2 regions of the Paenibacillus sp. ALE3 genome follow, and region 1 is predicted to be linked to the other one. Evidence: riboswitches for the same ligand, from Rfam matches in the RefSeq annotation. Region 1 holds a riboswitch; the other holds the start of a gene.
What was found. Region 1 has a riboswitch for cyclic di-GMP ahead of ACXHJ2_RS21650 (transglutaminase-like domain-containing protein). Riboswitches for the same ligand answer to the same signal wherever they lie in the genome.
Positions count from the first base shown of each region.

Region 2: it holds a riboswitch for cyclic di-GMP, as region 1 does, so the genes downstream of both, ACXHJ2_RS17385 (glycosyl hydrolase) here and ACXHJ2_RS21650 (transglutaminase-like domain-containing protein) in region 1, are expected to answer to the same signal.

Region 1 is NZ_CM134214.1:4,829,629-4,833,844, forward strand. It holds gene ACXHJ2_RS21645 (helix-turn-helix transcriptional regulator) at 567-1,442, shown strand; cyclic di-GMP riboswitch class I at 1,550-1,628, shown strand; cyclic di-GMP riboswitch class I at 1,669-1,750, shown strand; gene ACXHJ2_RS21650 (transglutaminase-like domain-containing protein) at 1,802-2,572, shown strand; gene ACXHJ2_RS21655 (LPXTG cell wall anchor domain-containing protein) at 2,932-4,216, shown strand, end outside.
Region 2 is NZ_CM134214.1:3,886,144-3,890,359, reverse strand. It holds gene ACXHJ2_RS17395 (hypothetical protein) at 129-401, opposite strand; gene ACXHJ2_RS17390 (sugar phosphate nucleotidyltransferase) at 450-1,826, shown strand; cyclic di-GMP riboswitch class I at 1,982-2,063, shown strand; gene ACXHJ2_RS17385 (glycosyl hydrolase) at 2,077-3,678, shown strand; gene ACXHJ2_RS17380 (hypothetical protein) at 3,727-4,216, shown strand, end outside.

The DNA.
Region 1 (4,216 bases):
TAACAGTAAAATTTGTTTCATTACATCTGTAGTACCATCATATCATTGCCTGTGCAGATACCAAAGGTAACCATACTCTATTGTCAACAAATTGCATGATATTTAAAATTTGCACATTAGCTTAAATTGAGTTCGCATAACCACACTTATCCATACATTTTCGTGAACAAAATCACAACAATTAAGTTACAACTATTTTCTAACAAAATGAGCCCTTTGAATCATTTTGTCGAATTATGGTCCCATTTTTCTTGCAACCTAAAGGATAAATGCCTCAAAAAGTGGAATTGCAAGATTACGATATATTCATTGAGGAAATTAATTATTTCCAACCTCATTCTTTATTCCATCAATTTAAGGAATAAATTCCAGAATGACCTTATCCTTTTCAAATAGGTGCCTTCTGGTTAATTTTGTTATATGATGTATAACCCCAAATCGATACATGAATATACTTTAATGTGATAAAATAACCTTTGTAAATGGGAACTCCGGTTCTAAAAGGATATTCATGAAACAAACTACAATTGTCTTACTAAAATTGTTCTTTTGTAAAGGAATTGGATATGACAACAAACCAAAAAAATGCCCAGTATGTCTGGAGCGATGATCCAGTTGCAATTATATGTACACCCTCTGCTTTTGCTAAAAAATCCCTCTTTTATATACAGGAAATAGGCTATTTCAAAACAGATGCTTATGTAATGGAACGGCAAAAGCTCACCTCTTTTTTGCTCCTTTTTACTCTGTCTGGGAGAGGGGAATTACAATACCGGGGCAAGGATTATATATTGAAACCTCATGATATGCTTTTTATTAATTGCGAAGAATATGTACAGTACAAAACTTCCTGTCAGAAGACATGGGAGTTTATTAGTGTGAATCTATATGGCAATCTTATTGACCATTTCTACGAACAATTCGATAAACACAATAAGCCCGTAATCTCACTAAAGGATTCAAGTACAGTACTGGACAAGCTGCGCACCTTATTACATGTACAGCCAGAACGAAGCTTATCATCTGAGCTGCTCTCATCCAGGATAATCGTTGACTTGTTAACGATTATTTTACAGCACCCTTACACCAATCCCAATGCAAATTCAGATGGAACTGCAGAGGTGCGCAAGGTAAAGCAATATCTGGATCAATCCTATTGTGAGCGGATCACGCTGGATTCGCTAGCAGAAATGTTTGGTCTAAACAAGTTCAACCTGGCTAAAAACTTTAAAAAACAGATTGGCTTTTCCCCTATTGAGTATCTTATTAATGTTCGTATCACGGCTGCTCAAAGCTGGCTTAAAACTAGTGATGTAGCTATTGTGGACATCGCACAATATGTGGGCATTCCCAACACAAGTCATTTTATCAATCTGTTCAAAGAGCACATTGGAGAAACGCCTCATTCCTATCGCAAAAAATGGGGAAACCGTATAAAATAGGTCTTATGTATAATCTGCAAGCTTTCTTTGTCGATAAATAGCGAAAATCTGAGATTTAAACTTGCCTAATAGAGTACCTAACTGATAGAATAATAGTACAAGCTATTCAGGATAAATGGCAAACTTGTCGAAAGGCAAGGACGCAAAGCTACAGGGCCTTCTGTATGATGGCAGCCAGCTACCGGTTGAAGTGGCTTTTTGTCGTGCTTATTTTTCCCGAAAACTTTATACGAAATGGCAAACCTGTCGAAAGGCAGGGACGCAAAGCTATAGGGCCTTCTATTGATGATGGCAGCCTGGCCACCGAAAGGAAGTTTTTTATGGGGAAAATGATACTTTCCACACTTCTCCTATTTTTCATGCTGTCCGCAATTCTCTTAAATTCGACAATTTACGCTGCTGATAGTGTTGCATGGTTGGACCAAAACAATGTAAATCATGGGACGGTCAGTGTGCGCTACCCTGTTAAACCTAACGTTAAAACCAAGATTTTGGTTACCAAAGATGCACAAAAATACTCTTATAATTTAACACCCGGGAAATCCGAAGAAGTATTTCCTCTCCAAATGGGTAATGGGAACTATAACATCAGTATTTTAGAACAGCTTAGTGGTAATCAATATAAAGTGATAGGACAAGATACGATCGAGTTAAAGCTAAACGATAGCAAAGCGGTGTATCTTAATTCCGTTCAAAATATTAACTGGAGTAGTACTAATCAAGCGATTCAAAAAGCCCGTGAGTTAACCCAAGGTGCAACAACGGATCGCGAGAAGCTGCAAAAAATCTATGACTACGTAATTAGTCATATCAAGTATGACTCCAATCAGGCCTTTGCCTTAACGACTGACTATCTGCCACAAATTGATCATACGCTAAGCTCTCAAAAAGATATTTGTTATGGTTATGCTTCACTGATGGCTGCTATGTTACGAAGTGTAGATGTACCAACCAAGCTGGTTATGGGCAAATCTTCCTACGTGGACACTTATCATGCCTGGAATGAGGTCTACATCGATAATCAGTGGGTGGTCGTAGACACTACAGTAGATGCAGCACTGTATATGGGTAAACAGAAATTCGAAATGGTCAAAGATCCCTCCAAATACATTAAAACAAAGCAATATTAATATCAATGTTTTTAATTCATATTTTTTAAAAAATGAAAAAATAGAACTACATTTCTTGAAGAGCCTTGATCACATGATCAAGGCTCTTTTTCTATCCTTGTTGAGAAATTGTTGAGATGTGGCATGTATTCTAGTCCAGGAAGACAATGAGATTTCCAACCATTATCTAATTTCGAGTCAAAAGGAGGAGGTTCATCCCGAACATGAATTTTCATAAATTCTGAACAAGTAATTAATGCGGCTAACATAGCATCATATGAATGAATGATGAATATATAAATACAGTTCTCTCGACCTCGAAGGAATAACCATTAGCCGTTAAATAAGAGTATTTTAAGAATAGGAGATTTGTTTACCGTATGAGAAAAAAATGGAATACAGCAACGGTTGCGCTATTGCTCTTTTTGCAGTGTTTGTTCAGCACAACACAAGCTTATGCACAAAATCCCGACTCTACTCTGCCAGTGACCCCAGGAACCGATCCGGTTCAGAGTGTGACTAACGATGTTTATCCAATGCCCTCAGAGCCAATTAACATCCCACCTGCTGTCCCGGCTCCAGTCCCTGAACCAACTGCTGGCTCAACTTCTGAAGTTAGGGCAACTCAAGAAAGTATTTTAACCAAGCTAACCCTTACAGATTCTACTGGAAGTGTTATTGATGCAGTGTATAATCCCGATAGCCGTATTGATATTGGTTCCGCCATCCATTTAGGCTATGAATGGGAACTGCCGAACCATACGTATAAAGCTGGAGACACCTTTACCTTTCAATTACCTGAGCAATTCCAAATTTACACAGATATTACGTCTCCTTTGACGAATACAGATGGAGAAGTAGGTCATTTTACCGTAGACCGTCAAGGTAAAGTGGTTATGACATTTAATGATTACGTAGAAAGCCACTCTAATGTCAGCGGTAAGCTAGAGATCAAAACTGAATTTAGCACACAAATAGAAAAAGGCAGTACACAAGTTATTATTGCGATCCCGATCAAAGGCGGCGAGCAAACGGCTATCGTAAATATTAAGCCTGCAGCTGGTCCTACAATGGAGAAACAAGGAAAGTTTGATGGAAAAGACCAAATTCATTGGACAGTTGACGTAAATAAACACTTGGATCCTATCAAACACGCTGTAGTAACCGACCCAACTCCCCAAGGACTAGAACTAGTCAAGGACTCCATCCGGGTAAACCATTTACAAATTAATGTGAACGGAACCACCGTGCTGGGGGACACTGTTAGCGCAGATAAGTATACAGTAGAGGCTGATCCGGTTGTGCCGGGCTTCAGAATCCGTTTTAACGAGGAGAGTATTAACAGCGCCTACCGAATTCAATACTCCACAAACATAACAAGCGAGGATACTCGTTTCTCCAACACAGCCACTTTTTCAGGGGACGATGTGAAGGATACCTCCGCAACAGCTACAGTCACTGTTCAACGCGGGGATTTTTTAAGCAAAAAAGTGGAGAAATACGACCCAGTCACACAAACGATCTCATGGGCAATCAAATATAATTTTGCCAACAAAAAAATTCCCGCAGCTAAAGCCGCGTTAAGTGACCGTTTTAATAACAGCCAACAACTCATCATAAATTCACTTAAAGTGTATAAAGGGGATACACAGGATGAGCTCCCTG
Region 2 (4,216 bases), 940 kb from region 1:
CCCACCTTATGGGATGGGAGTAGAAGGGCGTATCAGAAGGAGCGGCACAGTTGAAGCCGCTCCTTCCGATTAAGACGCCATTGCAGTTGTCGCAGTAATCTTGGCAAGGCGTTACGAAACCTCGATTACTAGAAGCTTGCAAGCCCAGCGGGCAAGCGCCGAAAGCGTGAGATTTTTACAGGCTGACCGGACTTAATAATGTCCGGTCGTGCCTTTTGCACCACAAGGTATGATCGATATGATGCATTTTTGAGTAGCGCAGGAATGGATTTGAATCTGGAGAAGCGATAGCGTTCGCCTTTGGACCGGGATTCAAACCTTGATACGATATTATACAATCGAATGAATCCCGGTCCAACAGCGATCGTAAGATCAAATCCAGCCCGTAGCGGGTCACTCAACCTTGCCCCATTCGATCACCAACCAATATAGAGAGGAAGTGGAGATTTATGAAGCTCGTACTTTTGTCTGGTGGTTCCGGTAAAAGATTATGGCCGTTATCCAACGATTCCCGTTCCAAACAATTTTTGAAGGTACTGGAGAGCCCAGAAGGGATTTCGGAATCCATGGTACAGCGGGTATGGAGACAATTGGGAGACAACGGATTATCCGAATCCTCGTTTATTGCGACAGGGAGAGCGCAGGTCGAAATGATCCAGAGTCAAGTCGGATCGAATACGCGCATCATTGTTGAGCCGGAACGCAGAGATACTTTTCCTGCGATTGCGCTGACAGCGACTTATCTATATTCCATTGCGGGTGTTTCGCCTGATGAAATTATAGCTATATTGCCTGTAGATCCTTATGTAGAGGATGCTTTCTTTGCTTCCGTAGCCCAACTCGAACATACACTTCAGGAGAGTGAAGGAAAGCTTGCACTAATCGGGGTTGTCCCTTCCTATCCTTCAGAGAAATACGGTTATATTATTCCGAAAAACGATGCCACCCAAGGTAGCACAGGCTACTGCGAAGTGAGCCATTTTCAAGAGAAACCCGACCGGGAGCAGGCGGAGCGTCTAATAGAACGCAATGCTCTATGGAACTGCGGGGTTTTTGCATTCAAATTAAGCTATTTGCTGGATATTTTGGCATCAAAGGGCCTGCCGCTGAATTATGAAGAAATGCAAAAACAATATGCGTCTCTGGAAAAAATCAGCTTTGACTACGAAGTAGTCGAGAAGGAAAAAGACATCGTGGTGCTTCCGTACGATGGTTTTTGGAAGGATCTAGGAACTTGGAATACACTCACAGAAGAGATGTCTCATCAGCAAGTGGGTAGAGGGGTAGTAACGGAAGATTGCGTCAATACGAGTCTTATTAATGAGTTGGACATTCCTGTGGCGATCATTGGAACGAATGATCTGATTGTAGCCGCTAGCCCAGATGGCATTCTTGTGACCAATAAGGCAGAAAGTCCACGCATCAAGGAAGTGCTCAAGGCTCATGATCAGCGTCCAATGTATGAAGAACGTCGTTGGGGACAGTATCGGGTTGTAGACTATGTAAAGTATGACGAGGGTAATGAGGTACTGACCAAACGAATCCGCGTACACAAAGGTAAAAATATCAGCTACCAGCTTCACTTCAAACGAAGTGAAATCTGGACCATTATTAGCGGCGAAGCGGAAATTATTTTGAATGAGAAGCTACATAAAGTGAAGGCCGGTGACGTAGTTCGCATCCCTGAAGGGACGAAGCATAGCATTTTGGCTGTAACCGATGTGGATTTGATTGAAGTTCAGACTGGCTCTGAGTTGGTTGAAGAGGATATTGTACGCTTTTGTATGGATTGGAATGAAATTTCTCGTCATCAATTTATCTCGTAATTATTTGCGTAAAAACGTAAAAAAGAAGATTTGATGAAAAATAATGGCCCAAACTGTCGAAATTGGGCGAAAACCTGTAAATTCATGAACATGACCTATTAAATTTTGGTAAAAAAAAGTCGATACTTAGGGTAAGAAGGAATCCAAACTCCTTCCAACGATAAACGCAGCCCTGTCGAAAGACTGGTACGCAAAGCTAAAGGGCCTTCCCGTAAGGATGGCAGCCTGGCTACCGAAAGGAAGAGCTAAAGTGAGATTCAATTTTATTCCTCTGTATCGACTGATACGTCATGTACTCCCCGTTGTTATACTTTTTTCTTTGTTTCCCGTCGGCTTTGGTGATTCTCTGTCTGTGGTGAATGCCGCTTCATTACAACCTGTTAATTCGGACGCTTCTACTCAGGCCCGTGAACTATACAATTATTTACTCAGCATCTCTGGAAAGAAAACAGTCACTGGTCAGCATGATTATCTGGAAAGTCCAGATGAATTAAGCAACAAGGTCCAAAAAATCAGCCAGGCGTATGTGGGTCTGCACGGCTATGAGATGGGAGCCATCTCTGGTCAATCCGACACTACAGAAGCAGCACAACGTAAAAATGTCGTCGATAGCGCTATTCGTTGGAGCAGAGCTGGTGGCATTGTGACGATGACTTTTCATGAAGCGTTGCCGGGTAGACCGCTGACTTGGGCCAATGTGCAGGCGAAAGTAAGTCAGGCGGAGTTCAATAAATACGTGACACCAGGCACTACGCAGTATAACCTCTTCATTGCCGATCTGGATAAGGTCGCTGTATCGTTAAAGCAGCTTCGTGATGCAGGTGTTCCAGTATTGTGGAGACCTTATCATGAAATGAATGGTGACTGGTTCTGGTGGGGAAACAAAAACAATTTCAATCAGCTATGGAATATCATGTACGACCGTTTTGTAAACACGCATCAGTTGAACAATCTGCTGTGGGTGTGGAGTCCCAATGCTCCCAATTCCTACACTGTCCCGTATACCCCGAAATATCCGGGGGATGACAAAGTGGATATTTTGGCAGTAGACATCTACAACAATGATTTTAAGCAAAGTCATTATGAAGGACTGCTCGGGTTGGCACGGAATAAGCCGATTGCCATTGGCGAGCATGGTGAGATGCCTAGCTCTGAGGTGCTGCAGGCACAGCCCAAATGGGTGTATTCCATGACTTGGGGCAAGATGCTGACTGAGAATAACACAACCAATCAAATACAGGATTATATGAACGATTCGAGGAGTTTGACACGGGATGATGTGAAAAATGGGCTGGCAGCAATCCAACAACCTGGGGCAGATGTGCCGACTTTACCGGATGAGGGACAAAGTGAGCCTATCCCGGTTCCGCCAGTAGTAATCGTACCCCCAGCTCCGACTCCTCCTTCTGTTCCTGATGTAGTATATGTGAACGGGCTGCGGGGCGAATATTTTAACAATATGAATGTGAACGGCAGTCCTGTTTTGATCCGTACAGACAGCAAGCTGGATTATAACTGGCGCGCCGTTGCTGCTGATCCCAAGGTAAATGCCGACCAGTTCTCGGTTCGCTGGACAGGTAAAATCAAACCACAATACAGCGAGACCTATACATTTACAACTATATCCGATGATGGTATTCGCGTATGGGTAGACGGCAAGCTGGTGATTGACAGTTGGTTCAAACAAAGCTGGACAGAGCGTAAAGGCAGTATTGCTTTGGAAGCAGGTAAAATGGTAGATCTAAAAGTGGAATACTATGATGAAAAAGGCGATGCGATGGCTCGTCTGATGTGGGAAAGTCAGCATGAAGCGAAAGCGGTGGTTCCCGGAAACGCTTTGTTTCTTCCTTGATAGATACTCTTTCCCGGTCATAAATTTTGAGGAGAGAGGGTGTATCATATGATGAAAAAATGGTTGACCCATAGGTATACGGTCGTATTATCCGGATTACTAGGTGTCGCAGCTCTAGCCATGATCGCTTGGTTTATATACACGCCTTCAAAAAGTGCAGAATTGCAGACGGATAAGGTAGCGGCGGCCAGTCCAGTATGGAAGCTGGGCCAGAGGGATGACTCTTCAGCGGAATTTAAAGGAGTAGTCGGTAGGGATAATATCGAAATTTCTGCAGCAGCAGCTTCTACTGAATCCTCTGCTAAAGGAACATTCTCGGCGTTGTCGGAAGCAGAGAGTACAACAGTTCCGGTATTGCTCAGCAGTGGTGATATTCCTCCAGGTTTGAATGCATCCACGAATCCAGAACTGTCACTTCAGTATAAACTGAATCAGGTTCCTCCCAATGGTATGATATTCCGTGTTCGGATTTTGGATGCGGGCAAAGCGGTGCCGCAGATGGCAGTCTTTTCAAATCATCAGCTGTCCGGAATTATTC